Regions from separate parts of the Neobacillus pocheonensis genome, predicted to be linked through region 2. Evidence: a T-box and tRNA genes for the amino acid it is inferred to sense, from the RefSeq annotation. Region 2 holds a T-box; the other holds one or more tRNA genes.
What was found. A T-box is a leader RNA that pairs with one kind of tRNA and senses whether it is charged. The one in region 2 lies ahead of ileS (isoleucine--tRNA ligase), so its partner is inferred to be a tRNA-Ile.
Positions count from the first base shown of each region.

Region 1: it encodes a tRNA-Ile, which carries the amino acid that the T-box ahead of ileS (isoleucine--tRNA ligase) is inferred to sense. The anticodon was not compared.

Region 1 is NZ_JBCNAD010000006.1:92,575-101,648, reverse strand. It holds tRNA gene ABES02_RS02795 (tRNA-Lys) at 22-97, shown strand; tRNA gene ABES02_RS02790 (tRNA-Leu) at 110-194, shown strand; tRNA gene ABES02_RS02785 (tRNA-Gly) at 209-283, shown strand; tRNA gene ABES02_RS02780 (tRNA-Leu) at 289-377, shown strand; tRNA gene ABES02_RS02775 (tRNA-Arg) at 392-468, shown strand; tRNA gene ABES02_RS02770 (tRNA-Pro) at 478-554, shown strand; tRNA gene ABES02_RS02765 (tRNA-Ala) at 573-648, shown strand; tRNA gene ABES02_RS02760 (tRNA-Met) at 671-747, shown strand; tRNA gene ABES02_RS02755 (tRNA-Ile) at 775-851, shown strand; tRNA gene ABES02_RS02750 (tRNA-Ser) at 869-961, shown strand; tRNA gene ABES02_RS02745 (tRNA-Met) at 998-1,071, shown strand; tRNA gene ABES02_RS02740 (tRNA-Asp) at 1,075-1,151, shown strand; tRNA gene ABES02_RS02735 (tRNA-Phe) at 1,165-1,240, shown strand; tRNA gene ABES02_RS02730 (tRNA-His) at 1,272-1,347, shown strand; tRNA gene ABES02_RS02725 (tRNA-Gly) at 1,356-1,429, shown strand; tRNA gene ABES02_RS02720 (tRNA-Ile) at 1,438-1,514, shown strand; tRNA gene ABES02_RS02715 (tRNA-Asn) at 1,550-1,624, shown strand; tRNA gene ABES02_RS02710 (tRNA-Ser) at 1,628-1,718, shown strand; tRNA gene ABES02_RS02705 (tRNA-Glu) at 1,731-1,802, shown strand; gene ABES02_RS02700 (nuclease-related domain-containing protein) at 2,359-3,060, opposite strand; gene glgB (1,4-alpha-glucan branching protein GlgB) at 3,531-5,480, shown strand; gene ABES02_RS02690 (glucose-1-phosphate adenylyltransferase) at 5,422-6,567, shown strand; gene ABES02_RS02685 (sugar phosphate nucleotidyltransferase) at 6,655-7,686, shown strand; gene glgA (glycogen synthase GlgA) at 7,683-9,074, shown strand, end outside.
Region 2 is NZ_JBCNAD010000007.1:122,508-131,581, reverse strand. It holds gene ABES02_RS03525 (aspartate carbamoyltransferase catalytic subunit) at 1-721, opposite strand, end outside; gene ABES02_RS03520 (solute carrier family 23 protein) at 871-2,181, opposite strand; gene pyrR (bifunctional pyr operon transcriptional regulator/uracil phosphoribosyltransferase PyrR) at 2,324-2,866, opposite strand; gene ABES02_RS03510 (RluA family pseudouridine synthase) at 3,052-3,963, opposite strand; gene lspA (signal peptidase II) at 3,935-4,426, opposite strand; gene ABES02_RS03500 (hypothetical protein) at 4,516-4,800, opposite strand; gene ileS (isoleucine--tRNA ligase) at 4,944-7,715, opposite strand; T-box leader at 7,791-8,032, opposite strand; gene ABES02_RS03490 (DivIVA domain-containing protein) at 8,087-8,602, opposite strand; gene ABES02_RS03485 (RNA-binding protein) at 8,685-9,074, opposite strand, start outside.

The DNA.
Region 1 (9,074 bases), on a different contig from region 2:
TTTTTATAATCATCTTACGATGAGCCATTAGCTCAGTCGGTAGAGCATCTGACTTTTAATCAGAGGGTCGAAGGTTCGAGTCCTTCATGGCTCACCATTAATTGAATATGCGGGTGTGGCGGAATTGGCAGACGCACCAGACTTAGGATCTGGCGCCGCAAGGCGTGGGGGTTCGACTCCCTTCACCCGCACCATTTAATTTAAATATGCGGAAGTAGTTCAGTGGTAGAACACCACCTTGCCAAGGTGGGGGTCGCGGGTTCGAATCCCGTCTTCCGCTCCATGATTGCCGGGGTGGCGGAACTGGCAGACGCACAGGACTTAAAATCCTGCGGTAGGTGACTACCGTACCGGTTCGATTCCGGTCCTCGGCACCACTTGTTTTAATAAAGCGCCCGTAGCTCAATTGGATAGAGCGTCTGACTACGGATCAGAAGGTTATGGGTTCGACTCCTTTCGGGCGCGCCATTAATATTACGGGAAGTAGCTCAGCTTGGTAGAGCACTTGGTTTGGGACCAAGGGGTCGCAGGTTCGAATCCTGTCTTCCCGACCATGTACTTCACATCAATTCGGGGCCTTAGCTCAGCTGGGAGAGCGCCTGCTTTGCACGCAGGAGGTCAGCGGTTCGATCCCGCTAGGCTCCACCAATTTAATCTTAATTTAACTTATGGCGGTGTAGCTCAGCTGGCTAGAGCGTACGGTTCATACCCGTAAGGTCGGGGGTTCGATCCCCTCCGCCGCTACCAAATGTAATTTCATTAGAACTTTAACTTGGACCTTTAGCTCAGCTGGTTAGAGCAGACGGCTCATAACCGTCCGGTCGTAGGTTCGAGTCCTACAAGGTCCACCAGTAGCTTTATATAATATGGAGGAATACCCAAGTCCGGCTGAAGGGATCGGTCTTGAAAACCGACAGGCGGGTTAAACCGCGCGGGGGTTCGAATCCCTCTTCCTCCGCCATATTATCTTTTGAAGCAAATAATTAATTTTTACCGTCGCGGGGTGGAGCAGTCTGGTAGCTCGTCGGGCTCATAACCCGAAGGTCGCAGGTTCAAATCCTGCCTCCGCAATTTGGTCTGGTAGTTCAGTTGGTTAGAATGCCTGCCTGTCACGCAGGAGGTCGCGGGTTCGAGTCCCGTCCAGACCGCCATTTAAATGGAAATGGCTCAGTAGCTCAGTCGGTAGAGCAAAGGACTGAAAATCCTTGTGTCGGCGGTTCGATTCCGTCCTGAGCCACCATTTATTTTAATTTCAAATAACTTTTATTATGGCGATTGTGGCGAAGTGGTTAACGCATCGGATTGTGGTTCCGACATTCGAGGGTTCGATTCCCTTCAGTCGCCCCATGTAATATGCGGGTGTAGTTTAGTGGTAAAACCTCAGCCTTCCAAGCTGATGTTGTGAGTTCGATTCTCATCACCCGCTCCATTATTAATGGGCCTATAGCTCAGCTGGTTAGAGCGCACGCCTGATAAGCGTGAGGTCGATGGTTCGAGTCCATTTAGGCCCACCATAGTTTTTTGCAAAAGCAAAATAACTTACCAATATTCCGCAGTAGCTCAGTGGTAGAGCTATCGGCTGTTAACCGATCGGTCGTAGGTTCGAGTCCTACCTGCGGAGCCATATAGAGAAGTACCCAAGTGGCTCAAGGGGCTCCCCTGCTAAGGGAGTAGGTCGGGTAACCGGCGCGAGGGTTCGAATCCCTTCTTCTCTGCCATTTATTTTTTTTGGCCCCTTGGTCAAGCGGTTAAGACACCGCCCTTTCACGGCGGTAACACGGGTTCGAATCCCGTAGGGGTCATACAAAAAAACTGATGATATAAAGTCATCAGTTTTTTTGTGCTTAAAGACTTAAAATACTTCAATTAATTAATAATATTATGAGAGTAAATATAGAGTTCAATTATTTAGTGTTTATTTAAAGACAGGACCTGTTATGAAAAAATATTGAATCAGTAATTAAGGTAATTGAGTACACGGTGAAACCAAAAGAGAGACACCGAGTCCGCGATGAAGGCTATAGAGGACACGGTGAAATCAAAAGAGAGACACCGAGTCCACGATGAAGGCTATAGAGGACACGGTGAAACCAAAAGAGGTACTGAGTCCACAATAAAGGCTATTGAATCTTTGTCTCGGAAAAATATTTCATTCGTACCATGACCATCGACCCAATCTTTTTACATCATAGTTTCTTAAAAGAACCCTGCTGATCCTCTTTTTAGTTCCCACGCTGCCACACCAATAATAAACAATATTGGTAGTGATTTTTATTTCTGGAAACAATAGTTTTATTTCCTCTACAGAACGTAAAATGGCACTCTCAATCCTTTCTTCATACCCGCAATCACCACAAACTATAATCCTTTTATCTGATGAAATAGATAGGTTAAACGTTCTGCAGTCCCACAGGTAAAACCTTTATGAAAATTTTTGTATTCATATTCTGGCTGAATTGAAAATGGAGATTTTGTCTGATGCAAAAAAACTAGTTTTTCAGCAAGCAGCTTATGCTGATGATTAAGACTTGACTGTCTTATATTTAATTTTTTCATGTAAAGATTTAATTGTGATGGAAAGATAAATGGCAGGTTTGGGGAAGCATGATACAAGGTAAACTCGGGGTTAATAAATACAGCATTTGCTTCAATGGGTAAATTGCATCCAAGGTCTTTGAGTAATGGCCGAAGAAAGGATTTGCCGCGATTCACCTGATCTACGGGATTTTGATATTCTTTTCCTTTAATTTTTTTAAAAATACCATTTTCAAGGGTAAAGTCGCCATTAAAATTTTTTACTTCAAAAAAGTTTACTGTTTGTTGAAAGATAATCGTTGTATCAATTTGAACATTCGAATTATTCAGCTTTAACAGCAAATCGTTTAAAATAAAACACTCACTCTGAAGCTTTTCTGTCAACAAATCAAACTTTACTTCCCCTTCATATCCTTTCTCAAGATTCAAGTAGTGCTTTTTCACTTCTGCAGATAAATCCATCCGTGTGTTTAAAATTCGCAGCAGTTTTAATTCATTTGATTCTGTCCTAGTTTTAAACGGCATATCAAACTTCCTCTCCTTATGAAAACTCTATATAAATCATAATTAATAAACCATGGAATATAAAGAAAAGTATGAATTATTTGTTAACGTTTAAAAAGTTATATCGAAATAATATCATGCAATCCAATAAAAGATTGTTATTTTAAAATAATAACCCAACAACTTAAAATATAACAGAAAACGTTGATAACGCTTACAATAATAATGTTGTACTAGCACAAGAGATTATCAAACGACCTAAAATTAAATAATAATTCTTCACCTATTTCATAAAAAAACTTTATATTTTTTTGTCGATTTCAGAAAGATAAAAGATTGTTTTATGTCTAATACTGTCGAAGTGTGTCGATGAGTGGCGGCAAATAGCGGTTATTGTCAGAAAAGATAAAAAAGTTTTTCGAGGAATATTATTCATTTGCACTTATAATTGGACTTTGAAATACATATTTTCAATGGGAATGAGGAGAGCCATGACAGTGAATACATTGTTTCCGACTGAGTATCAGCTACACCTTTTTCACGAGGGAAATTTCTTCCAAAGTCATCAGCTTTTTGGCGCTCATATCTTTAAGAATTCCGATAAAGTATATACACGATTTTGCGTATGGGCCCCTAATGCCTTTCAGGTGAGGCTCACTGGGGATTTTAATAACTGGAATGGTGAAGGGTATGAATTGCAAAAAGTAAATGATGAAGGGGTTTGGATTATCATCATTAATCAAAACCTCGAAGGTAGCGTATATAAATATGAAATAGTAACACAATTTGGAGAAAGGCTACTAAAAGCCGATCCATACGCCTTTTATTCTGAATTAAGGCCCAAAACCGCATCCATAGTTTATCCTTTAGACAACTATAATTGGCAGGATAACCAATGGATGAACAGGAGAACGGCCCGAAACTTTTTATCAGAGCCTGCCGTCATTTATGAGGTTCATTTAGGGTCTTGGAGGAAAAAACAAAATGGTGATTTCCTTACATATGAAGAACTAGCTTCAGAGCTTATACCCTATGTAATTGAACATGGATTTACCCACATAGAAATATTACCCCTTGTTGAACATCCTCTCGATGCCTCGTGGGGCTACCAAGGAACAGGGTACTTCTCGGTTACATCCAGGTATGGTACACCAGATGAATTCCGCTATTTAGTAGACCAATGTCATCAGCATGGAATAGGTGTCATCCTTGACTGGGTTCCTGGCCATTATTGCAAGGATGCCCATGGATTATATCGATTTGATGGTACACATATTTATTCCTATCACTATGAAGGCGATAGAGAAAATGCTATATGGGGAACAGCCAACTTTGACCTTGGTAAAGGTGAGGTGCAAAGCTTCCTCATTTCCAACGCACATTTTTGGATAGATAATTTCCACATCGATGGTTTTCGAATGGATGCGGTTGCCAATATCATTTATTGGCCGAATGGAACTAATGAGAAACGTGAAAATCCATTTGGAATCAATTTCTTACAGAAATTAAATAAGGAAGTCCATGAATATCATCCTCACTTTTTAATGATTGGAGAGGACTCCACCGATTTCCCTAATGTAACAACCCCAGTTAGCTATGGGGGTCTAGGCTTCGACTATAAATGGAATATGGGCTGGATGAATGACATGCTTGAATATATGGAAACTCCTCCATATTCACGGGCACATGTGCACTCCAAGGTAACTTTTTCACTTTTATATGCTTATTCAGAAAACTTTATGCTCCCGTTTTCACATGACGAAGTCGTTCATGGTAAAAAGTCGCTTTTAGATAAGATGCCGGGAGAATATTGGGAAAAATTTGCCCAGTTAAGGCTATTGCTTGGCTTTATGTTTGCACACCCAGGTAAGAAATTATTATTTATGGGCTTTGAACTTGGACAATTTGCAGAATGGAAAGATAAAGAACAACAAGATTGGAACTTACTGGAATATGACATGCATCGTAATTTAAATTCATATGTAAAAGTATTGACTAAGGTTTATAAGCGCTCGAAACCGCTCTATGAACTAGATCACCAACACGATGGATTTGAATGGATTGATGTCAATAACAGTAATCAATCGATTTTTTCCTTTATTCGTAAAGGAAAAAAAGAAGAAGATACATTAGTCATCATTTGTAACTTTACAGGTGTAGGCTACCCTGACTATAAAATAGGGGTTAATCAACCTGGTGAGTACCGGGAAATTTTAAATAGTGATCAAGAAGAATACGGAGGGAAAGGTTTAATCAATAAAAAGACCATCAAGGCTATAGAGGAACCATTCCATGGTAAACCATACTCCGTTAACTTAACAATAGCACCATTTGGTTTTCATATCTTAAGACCGGTTAAAAAACGAAAGGAGAGAAAGGGAAATGGCAAAGAAGAAGTGCGTAGCAATGTTGTTGGCAGGGGGAAAAGGAAGCAGACTTAATTCGCTGACAAAGGATTTAGCGAAGCCTGCTGTACCGTTTGGAGGAAAGTACCGAATTATCGATTTTACGTTGAGCAATTGTGCCAATTCTGGCATTGATACCGTTGGAGTTTTAACACAATATCAGCCGCTTCTTTTAAATTCGTATATTGGAATTGGTAGTGCCTGGGACTTGGACCGGAAGGATGGCGGGGTAACCGTTTTACCTCCGTATGCGGAATCTTCCGAAGTCAAATGGTATACGGGCACAGCAAGTGCTATTTATCAGAACTTGAACTATCTCAAGCAATATCAGCCTGATTACGTTTTAATCCTGTCAGGGGACCATATTTACAAAATGAACTATGAAAGCATGCTTGAATATCATATTGAAAAAAGGGCAGATGTCACCATTTCCTTAATTGAAGTTCCATGGGTCGAGGCGAGCCGTTTTGGGATTATGAATACGAACGAGGATTTGAGAATAGTAGAATTTGAGGAAAAACCAAGCGACCCAAAAAATAATCTTGCTTCCATGGGCATTTATATTTTTAGTTGGAATACACTCAAAGAATATTTAGAAATGGATGCACGGAATCCTGATTCCAGTCATGATTTTGGTAAGGATGTCATTCCACTTCTTTTAGAAGAAAATAAAAAGCTATATGCATATCCGTTTAAAGGCTATTGGAAGGACGTCGGTACGGTTCAAAGCCTTTGGGAGGCAAACATGGATTTATTAAAAGAAGAATGTGATTTAGACTTGTTTGATTACGACTGGAGAATCTATTCGGTTAATCCAAATCAACCGCCGCAATATATTTCTCCGGATGCGGTTGTCAAAGAGTCACTTATTAATGAAGGATGTACGATTGAAGGGGAAATCGACAAATCTGTTCTTTTTCAGGGTGTAACGGTTGGAAAAGGTTCCTCTATTAAAGAATCGGTCATCATGCCAGATGCCATCATTGGCAATAACTGCCTAATTGAAAAAGCAATTGTGCCGTGCGATGTGCAAGTACCAGACGGAACGGTTATCCGCTCCTTCGATGACGAAATTATTCTTGTAACCCAAGAAATGCTTAGCGGGTTGTATCCTGCTTATTAATAAACGGCTGGATTATTCAGTCAGTATAACCACTAGAGTGTCAGCATTATCTGCAATTTTTAATAGATTACAGGAGGGACTAAAGTCGTGAAAAGAAAGCTATTAGGCGTCATTGATGCCACCACATACCATGATGATTTGGAAGATTTATTAACACACCGTTCCCTGGCAGCACTTCCGTTTGCTGGACGCTACCGCATCATTGATTTTGTACTTTCGAATATGGTCAACTCAGGCATTCGAAGCGTTGCTATTTTTCCAAAAATGCAGTACCGCTCATTAATGGATCACTTAGGGTCAGGAAAAAATTGGGACTTAAACCGAAAGCGTGATGGTTTATTCTTTTTCCCATCACCGATTGTCGATAACGATGGAAATAAAATTGGATCGTTTGAGCATTTTGCGGCTAATCTTGACTTTTTCAAGCGAAGCACTCAAGAGTATGCGATTATCTCCAATTGTTATACGGTTTTTAATATGAACTTTAGACCAATCCTCGATTGGCATCTACAGTCTTCCTGCGATATTACTGAAATCCATCATAAAGATGGCGGCTCAATGGAAATGTATTTAATTAAAACATCGTTATTAATAGAATTGATTGAAACGAGAAACGAAACAGGGTACACATGTATGAAGGATGTCGTCCAAGATTTTGATCATCAATACACGGTTTGCCATTATGAATATAACGGTTATGCCGTTATGATTGATTCAATTGAAAACTATTTCTCTACCAGCATGAATTTATTAAAGACAGACGTATGGAAGCAATTATTTTTAAAGGAAAATCCGATTTTAACGAAAGTTAAAGATGAACCTCCAACCAAATATGTAAAAGGTTCACTAGTGAAAAATGCGATGATTGCGAATGGATGCGTAATCAATGGAACGGTTGAAAACAGTATTATCTCTCGAGGAGTAAAAATCGGGAAAGGTACCGTCATTAAAAACTGTATTATTATGCAAAAATGTCAAATTGAAGATAATTGTTACTTAGATTCTGTTATCTTAGATAAAGATGTAAAAGTAGAAGCAGGAGCACAGATAACTGGAACTGCCAGGGTGCCATTTGTTATTCGTAAAGGAATGAAGCAAGGAGCGTTGATGAACTCGTGAAAGTCTTATTTGCCGTGTCAGAATGCGGACCATTTGCTAAATCGGGAGGGCTTGCTGATGTTGCAGGCTCACTCCCAAAAGAATTAAAAAGCCTGGGAACGGACGTAAGGGTAATTCTGCCGAAATACGGAACCATTTCTGAGGACTATAAAATTAAAATGAAAAAGGTAAAGGAATTTATTGTACCAGTAGGCTGGAGAAATCAATATTGCGGTATTGAAGAACTCACCCATCAGGGGATTACCTTTTATTTTATCGATAATGAATACTATTTTAAAAGAGAAGGTCTATATGGGTATTATGACGACGGTGAACGATTTGCCTATTTCAATCGCGCTGTCCTGCAAGCCATAGAGGAACTTAATTTTTTCCCAGACGTGCTTCATTGTCATGATTGGCATACCGCGATGATTCCCTATCTTTTAAGAACGGAATATAACAAGAAAATAGGATATGAACGCATCCGAACGGTATTTACGATTCATAACCTTCAGTTCCAAGGAGTCTTTCCAAAGGAAATTTTAGGTGATTTGCTTGGAATGGACTATCAATCCTTCCATTCAGGACATTTAGAGTTTTTCGGTAATGTCAACTTTATGAAGGGGGGACTCGTTGCAGCCGATAAGATAACAACAGTGAGCCCAACCTATAAGAGCGAAATTCAAACGGCAACATATGGTGAAAAACTTGAAGGCCTTTTAAATACACGAAATGAGGATCTTCTGGGAATCTTAAATGGGATTGATGATGACTTCTATAATCCCACAAATGACCCATTGATTTATCAGACTTATTCAGTAAACGATGCTGAAAAAAAGGTGATCAATAAAAGAGAGATTCAGAAACTATTTGGCTTAACACAAAGCGCTAACACTCCATTAATGGTGATGATTTCTCGTCTGACAAAACAAAAGGGGCTAGACCTCATCAAGTGTGTCCTTAGAGAAATTCTTCAAGAGGACATTCAAGTTATTATCCTTGGAACCGGGGACTATGATAACGAGGAACATTTAAGGCAGGCTGCCCGCGTCAATCCTGAAAAATTAAAGGTGAACACTGGCTTTGATGAAGGGCTCGCACATAAACTATATGCTGCAGCAGACCTTTTCCTTATGCCATCTTTATTTGAACCATGCGGATTAGGACAACTAATTGCAATGAAATATGGTGCCATTCCGATTGTTCGGGAGACGGGCGGGTTAAACGATACGGTCTGTTCGTGGAATGAATCTACAGAGGAAGGAAATGGTTTTTCCTTCCGGAATTTCAATGCCCACGATATGCTCTATACGATTAGAAGAGCTTTAAGCTTCTACCATAATCCAAAAACATGGGAAAGTATTGTCAAGCAGGCAATGGAAATGGATTATAGTTGGGCCCAATCAGCA
Region 2 (9,074 bases):
CTCTTTCTAGGGTAAGTCCGAATTGTTGGTGGTATTCTGCTGCCGTAAAGCTTCCCTTTTTTTGATGACGTTCATGCTGCACTCGAAGGAGCATAACCACATCCGCTTGCTGGATGGCTTGATCAATCGGGATAAATCTCGCAGCATGTAAACTATGGCTGTCAAACCATTCTTCCGGACCTGAAAAGATGACCTCCGCTCCAAGCCTTGTTAAGGTGTCGGCATTTGATCGTGCTACTCTGCTATGGCGAATGTCCCCGATAATGGCAATCTTTAGCCCCGTGAAACTGCCAAACTCTTGGTAAATTGTCAATAGATCGAGAAGTGATTGTGTTGGATGGTGACCACAGCCATCTCCCCCGTTAATTATCGGAATATTAATTTTTCCAACGAGCTCGTCAAAGTACCGATCCTGTCCGTGTCGAATCACGATTGTGTTTACACCGATGGATTCGAGCGTCTTAACCGTATCGTATAATGTTTCACCCTTTTGGACACTCGAGGTTTGCACTTCAAATGGGATTACCCCTAAACCTAATTTTCTTTCAGCTACCTCAAAACTACATTTTGTTCTAGTACTATTTTCGAAAAATAAGTTAGCAGAAAACATTTGACCTTCCGGACGCCATGTCATGCCTTCAGCAAAACGCTGCGCATCATCTAAGATTTGATAAATCTCTTCCACCTTTAATTCGTTCGTGGTAAGTAAATGATTTAGCAATTTGTTCCCCACCTTTTTATATTTTTGTAAAAAAACACCCTGACCAAAAGATCAGGGTGCGATGAATCCATCCTTAAACCAATTCTTATAGAATGGTTCAAGATTAACACCCTTATAAGCCTCTCTGGACTTCCTTTAAAAGGTTTTTATTATGCTGTTTTCTTCACTTTCTCTGATTGTTCTACTTCAAACATGTTTTCGTCCGCAGATTGTCTGCCAGGAAGGATAAGGTTTAACAACACTCCAATGATTGCTGCTAAAGCCATCCCTTGTATTTGAATATCAAAAGGAAGTTTCACGATCGCTCCGCCGATTCCAAGTACCAAAATGACGGATGAAATGACTAGGTTGCGTTTATCTCCAAAATCAATTTTACTGTCGACTAGCATTCTTAATCCGGAAGAGGCAATGATTCCAAACAGAAGGATGGATACCCCGCCCATTACGGGTGTTGGAATGGTTTGGATTAAGGCTGTCACTTTTCCAATGAATCCGAAGATGATCGCGAACACTGCCGCTCCAGCAATCACATAAACACTGTATACTCGAGTAATGGCAAGGACCCCGATATTCTCACCATAAGTTGTCTTTGGCGGTCCACCAATTAGAGCGGAAATCATCGTTGCTGTACCATCACCAAGAATGGAGCGGTGCAAACCTGGTTCCTTAATATAATCACGCCCTACTACCTTGCTAAGTACTAGCTGATGACCAATATGTTCTGACAAGGTTACAACTGCAACTGGTACCATTAGTGCTACTAAATCCCATGTGAACTTCACTTTATAACTTACAAAAGGGATAATAAATTCTGGCATTTCAAACCAAGATGCTTTCAAAACTGGACTGAAATCAACAAGCCCCACCACTAATGCGTAAATATAACCTACAATGATTCCACCCAAGATTGGAATGATACTCAACATTTTTTTTGCATAAATCGAGAAGATAATCGTTGCAGCTAAGGTTACAAGCGCTACAGAGAAATGAAGCATGCTATATTTCCCGTCTGGGTTATTCATGGCCATTCCTACGGCTGTTCCAGAAAGTGCTAAGCCGATTACGATGATAACAGGACCCACTACGATTGGCGGGAGCAAATTCATAATCCAACGATGACCTGCTTTACTTATCACTAGTGCGACAATTCCATAAACAAGGCCGGCGATAAAAGTTCCAACCATTGCCGCACCCGGACCACCAGCAGCTTTAGCAGCTATTACTGGTGCGATAAAGGCGAATGATGAGCCAAGATAAGCAGGTACTTGAAATTTTGTGATTAACAAGAATGCTAAGGTTCCAAGTCCACTTGATATTAGGGCAATCGCTGGGTCCAAGCCTACGAGATAGGGTACGAGAATGGTTGCGCCGAACATGGCGAATAAATGCTGAATACTTAATGTCAGCCATTGGGATAGTTTTGGTTTATCTTGTACGTCTAAGATTGGTCTGTTGTTCATTATTATCTCCCCCGAAATCATTTTTTTAATAAAAAACCCTCTATGTCCATTGCATGACAAAGAGGGTTTGGAAATGCCGCAAAGAATTTCGGCAGTTTCCCCTTTGTCAGCCTCACAGGACTGCATTTAAAAGGGCAGCTATTTATTTGTCAAATATGCTAACTTGATCAATCTGGTCTACTTCAACAAGCTCGACTACGATTTTTTCTTCACTTGATGTCGGGATGTTTTTCCCGACATAATCGGCGCGAATCGGAAGCTCCCGATGACCCCGGTCGACTAATACAGCAAGCTGAATGGCTGCAGGTCGCCCTAAGTCCATTAGGGCATCAAGTCCTGAGCGGACCGTACGTCCTGTATATAAAACATCATCAACGAGAATGACTTTTTTATCACTGATGTTGACTGGAATATCTGATCCTTTAACAAGGGGCTCTTGATTTTCCGTTTTCTTCGATAAATCGTCTCGATAAAGGGTAATATCAAGTTCTCCAACAGGTATTGGGCTTCCCTCGATTTCTTCGATTCTTAAAGCAAGCCGTTTGGCTATATAAATGCCTCTCGTACGAATGCCAACAAGAATACACTCTTCTATCCCTTTATTTTTTTCAATTATTTGATGGGCTATCCTTGTTAATGCACGGCCAATTGCCTGCTCATCAAGTACAAGAGCTTTTTGATTCATAGGTACACCTGCTTTTTATAAAATAAAAGACCTCTCACCGATCGGCGAGAGGTTAACGTGTAAGTTCAACTAATAGGAGGTATAGACTGCCCCTTACTAATTTATCCGTTTCCTTCTCAGCCTCACGGGACTGAATTTAAAGGCTTATTAAACTATAGTCATCTTACAATAATACTAATATAATGTCAACGATTAATTTGAAGCTGGTTAAGCAGTCTTTCGAACTCTTCAGGAAGTGGGGCTTCAAATTCTAAATACTCGTTTGTTCTTGGATGAGTAAAGCCAAGCACTCCGGCATGCAATGCCTGTCCATCTATATCAAGCGTTTTCTTCGGTCCATATTTCGGATCACCCGCAAGCGGGTAGCCAATATATTTCATATGAACGCGAATTTGATGGGTTCTTCCTGTTTCTAATTGACATTCTACAAAAGTAAAATCTTTAAACCGTTCAATCACATGAAAATGGGTGACGGCATGTTTTCCATTATCCACTACTGCCATACTTTGTCTATCCTTTGTATCTCTTCCCAGCGGTGCGTCAATCGTCCCAAAATCATGAGGAATTACCCCATGGACAATCGCCTTATACTTTCGAGTAACGGTTTTTTCCACTAATTGATTGACAAGACTTTCATGGGCCATATCGTTTTTAGCGACCATTAGCAAGCCGGAGGTATCTTTATCAATTCGGTGAACAATCCCAGGTCTTAACACCCCATTAATTCCAGACAAATCCTTACAATGGGCCATTAATCCGTTCACGAGCGTACCCGTCATATGTCCTGGGGCAGGATGAACGACCATTCCACGAGGTTTATTTACTACCAATACATCTCTATCCTCATAATATATTTCTAAGTTCAAATCTTCAGGGATGACGTCCAGTTCTTCTGGATCAGGAATACTAATTTCAATTTCATCATTCAAGCTGCATTTATAATTGGTTTTAACCCTTTGTCCATTCACCAGGACATTTCCATCCTTAATCCATTGTTGTACTTGTGTTCTTGACCATTCTTCATCAAGAGTGGAGATGACTTTATCAATTCGATCCCCTTTTTGTTCTTCAAGAATGGTGTGTTCCATTTTCTCCATAAGACTTCTCCTTCGATTCCTTCTCTTCTCGAAGCATTTGAATCATCAACAAAATAACTCCAATCACTAATGCTGAATCAGCAATATTGAAGACAGGAAAATTATAACTAAAAATAAAAGTATGGATAAAATCGACAACTTCTTTCCGAATGAGACGGTCAATAAAGTTCCCGATCGCTCCTCCTAACATAAATGCCAGAGAAACCCCCAATAACCATTTACCTTTAGCTGCTTTGTAAAGATAATACATAATGCCGATAATGACCAATATGGTAATGACATAAAAGAGCCACATCTGTCCTTGCAGAATTCCCCAGGCGGCCCCGCGGTTGCGATGAGAAGTAATATACAAAATATTATCAATAATTGGAATGCTTTCTCCTAAATACATATTTTTCACGATTAACCATTTCGTAAATTGATCTAATAAAATGACAAAAAGTGCAATTAAGTAATAAAACACTAAGAAATACCCCCACATCAACCTATACTTACTTCTTTAGCATTTTAGCATACTTAATTGTAAAACGACAATGTAACATATAAAAATGATTAATGAAGAGTTTTTTTACAAAATACTTCTAAATATTCCGAATCCTTCACCGACTTAATTGTAGGGACCATTTTCAACAAATCATCAGATAAAAATTCACCAGAAATTTCGCATTGACCATAATTGCCATCGGCCAGCTTTTGGATTGCACAATTAATATCATCAAGTTCTTCTTCTAAGATTTTCGTTAACCAATCTTTTTTTTGCTTGTTTTTTAATGAATTTTCAATTTCTACCTTTGTTTGACGGAGTTCCAAAAACAGCTTTTCCTGCAGTGCATTCATAGTTGTTACCTCCGTGATTGTCTTTGTTTTATTATTACCGGCAGTGGTTTTCTGACACGGACAAACATTTGACATCAACTGAAACAATTAACGGAGAAGGAAAAATTTAAAAGCCCCGTACAAAAAATGCACGGGGCGAACTTTTATGCAAGGTGTGAATAGTTTTCTTTTACCACTTGCGCACAACGAGGACAAAGTGTTTTATGATCTTGATCTTGACCTACTTCCGGAGTAACAATCCAACAGCGATCACAAGTTTCGCCTTCTGCTTTTGTAATGACAATAGCTGCTGTTTCTAATCTAACAGCATTTTCAGGAGCCTGTTCGTATGAGCCTGCTACTTCAAAACCAGATACGATAAACAGCTGTTTCATATTTTCGTCAATCGATTCTAATAACGCTTTTGATTGATCATTAACATACAAACTAACCTTGGCTGTTAACGATTTACCAATTACCTTTTCATTTCGGGCTTCCTCAAGAGCCTTTAAGACATCATCGCGAAGCTTCATAAATGAAGTCCACTTTTCTTCTAAGTTTTGTGCACCAGGAAGGTCCACATATTCAGGAAGATCCGTTAATTGAACACTTTCCTCCTTAACTGCAGGAATGAATTTCCACACTTCATCCGCTGTATGAGAAAGAATTGGTGAAACCAATTTTGCTAACGCAAGCAAGGATTCATATAAAACAGTTTGAATAGCACGACGATCATGATGATCAACGGCTTCAATGTAAAGAACATCTTTTGCAAAATCTAAATAGAATGCACTTAAATCAAGTGTACAGAAATTATTAACTGCGTGGTAAATACCGGCAAACTCATAATTTTCATAAGCATGACGAACATATTTGATAAGTTTGTTTAATTTAACAAGCATGAATTGATCCACTTCACGCAAGTTTTCATATGCAACCTTATTTACCGAAGGATCAAAGTCTGCAAGGTTTCCTAATAGGAAACGGAAGGTATTACGGATTTTACGGTAAACTTCTGCAACCTGCTTCAAAATCGCATCTGAAACACGAACATCAGATTGGTAATCAACGGATGCAACCCAAAGCCTAAGGATATCTGCACCTAATTGATTCATTACCTTTGCAGGGACGACTACATTACCTAATGATTTACTCATCTTTCTGCCTTCACCATCAAGAGCAAATCCGTGGCTTAATACTCCTTTATACGGCGCTTTACCAGTAACGGCTACAGCAGTTGATAAAGAAGAGTTGAACCAGCCACGATATTGGTCAGACCCTTCAAGATAAAGGTCAGCAGGGCGGACTAAATCCTCTCTCTCAAGCAGAACGGCTTGATGAGATGAACCAGAATCAAACCACACATCCATGATATCTGTTTCTTTTGTAAAGGTACCATTTGGACTTCCTGGATGAGTAAAGCCGTCCGGCAGAAGGTCATTTGCTTCCCGTTCAAACCAAATGTTAGACCCATGTTGACGGAAAAGATTTGATACATGATCAATTGTTTCATCAGTAATAATCTCTTCACCATTTTCAGCATAGAAAACAGGGATAGGAACGCCCCAGACACGCTGACGTGAAATACACCAGTCTCCTCGGTCACGAACCATATTAAATAGACGGGTCTCACCCCATGCTGGAACCCATTTGGTCTCCTTCACGGCTTCTAGAAGTTCGCTGCGGAAGTCTTTTATGGAAGCAAACCACTGAGCTGTTGCACGGAAAATAACCGGCTTTTTTGTTCTCCAATCGTGTGGGTAGGAGTGTGTAATAAATGACAGCTTTAACAAAGCACCTGCTTCTTCTAACGCCTGACCAATTGGCTTATTTGCTTCTTCGTAAAATAGCCCTTCAAATCCTGGAGCCTCGCTAGTCATGTTACCCTTGTCATCAACAGGACAAAGCACTTCTAATCCGTACCTTTGGCCGACATGGAAGTCATCTTCCCCGTGCCCTGGTGCAGTATGAACACAACCAGTACCTGCATCAGTAGTAACATGTTCACCCAACATAACTAATGAATCACGCCCGTATAACGGATGAGAAGCAACGATGTGTTCTAATTCCGTTCCCTTGAACTTTTGAACTACTGCAGCATCTTCCCAGCCAATTTCTTTTGAAACGGCTTCTAAAAGCGCCTCAGCCACTAAATATTTGGTTCCGTTAGCTGAAACCACCACATAAGAAAGCTCTGGGTGAACAGAAATTCCAAGGTTGGCAGGAATGGTCCAAGGAGTTGTCGTCCAGATGACAATTTGCGTATCAGTATCTAGGACACCCTTGCCATCTTTGACTTTAAAGCCAACATAGATGGATGGAGACCGCTTATCTTGGTACTCGATTTCTGCTTCCGCAAGGGCAGATTCACTTGAAGGCGACCAATAAACCGGTTTAAGCCCTTTATAAATATATCCTTTTTTCGCCATTTCACCGAACACTTTAATTTGCTGTGCTTCGTATTCAGGTTTTAAAGTAATATATGGATTTTCCCAATCACCGCGGACCCCTAAACGTTTAAACTGGGTACGTTGATTATCAATTTGTTCGAGTGCATACTTGGTGCAAAGCTCTCGGAATTCTGCAACGGTCATTTCTTTTCGTTTAACACCTTTATTCGTAAGTGCCTGTTCAATGGGGAGCCCATGGGTATCCCATCCAGGTACATATGGTGCATGATAGCCGCTCATCGATTTAAAACGAACAATCATATCTTTTAGAATTTTATTTAGGGCATGGCCCATGTGAATATCGCCATTTGCATATGGAGGACCATCATGCAGGACAAACATTGGCCGCCCTTTAGTGCGCTCCTGCACTTTTTGATAAATGTTCATTTCTTCCCATTTTGCCTGAATATCTGGTTCTCTTTGCGGAAGATTCCCACGCATCGGAAATTCGGTTTGCGGCATCAATAACGTATCTTTATATTCCATTTTCTTTTCCTCCTGTAACTCACTTCATAAACACAGAATTGCCAATTGACAAATAAAAAAACCCTCTCATCCCAAAATAGGGACGAGAAGGTTTGATTCCCGCGGTACCACCCTGATAAATAGAACGATTCTTGCCGTTCTATCCTCTTTCGATTCGTAACGTGAATAACACGCCAAGACCTACTTATGCTACACGAAGTTCGACCTTAGGACTCGAGGGTGATCTTCCAATTTTTTCTGCTTTACCGGGCTTTCACCATCCCCGATTCGCTAGAAAAGCCTATGAAAAATTGTACTGTCCCTTTCATCGTCAATTGTAATCTATTCATAATAATCTGTTAAAAAATTATATGCTATTTATGCATATTTCGTCAAGCTAATGAATCTTCTTCTTCGTGGATTTTTAGCTCTGTGGCATCCACTTCATATTCTAATAAGTGATCCCAATCGTCCGTATTAAGCATGTCTAGTTGTGCTTCAATCAGCATCTTAAAACGAGTTCGGAATACTTTAGATTGCTTTTTTAAATCCTCAATTTCAAGCGCAATTTTTCTAGCTTTGGAAAGTGATTCATTCACGATTCTGTCCGCATTTTTCTCGGCTTCTTTAATAATTAGCTTTGCTTCTTTTTGAGCGTTACGTTTAACTTCTTCACCAGCTTCTTGAGCTATAATGATGGATTTGTTAAGCGTCTCTTCGATATTAGTAAAATGGCCTAACCGCTCTTTCATATCATTCAAGCGTTCTTCCATCTCTTTTTTTTCTCTGAGAACTAATTCATAATCCTTAATAACTTGATCTAAGAATTCATTTACTTCATCCTCATCGTATCCTCTAAAGCCTTTATTAAATTCTTTATTATGAATATCTAACGGCGTTAACGGCATGATGCCACCTCCATAAATCTGTACTACACTATGTATAAGGAAATATTCGACATGTTTTTCGAAAATCCTGCATAAAAATTAATTATTTTTGCTTTCCTGCAATAATTCGCCATTTTTCCTTTTTAGTTCTTCCTTCAATAGACATGATTTTTACTCTGCCATGACCACGAACAGAAATCATGTCACCGACTTGACATTCAAATGAAGGGTTTTCGATTAATGTCCAATTAACCTTAACAAGTCCTTGTTGGATAAAAGTTTGCGATTTTTGCCGTGAATGATGATGAATATTAGAAATAACCGTATCCAGTCGTAATGAAGAAACTGTTAATTCATTTACTTCCCATAATTCTTGAGAGCTAAGGGCATGACTAAGTGATGTTTCCACCAATTTAACCCCCGCCCTCCCTATTGATTGAAGATTACTTTGGATATACTCACTGACTTCCTTCGCAGCGAAAAATTGAATCTG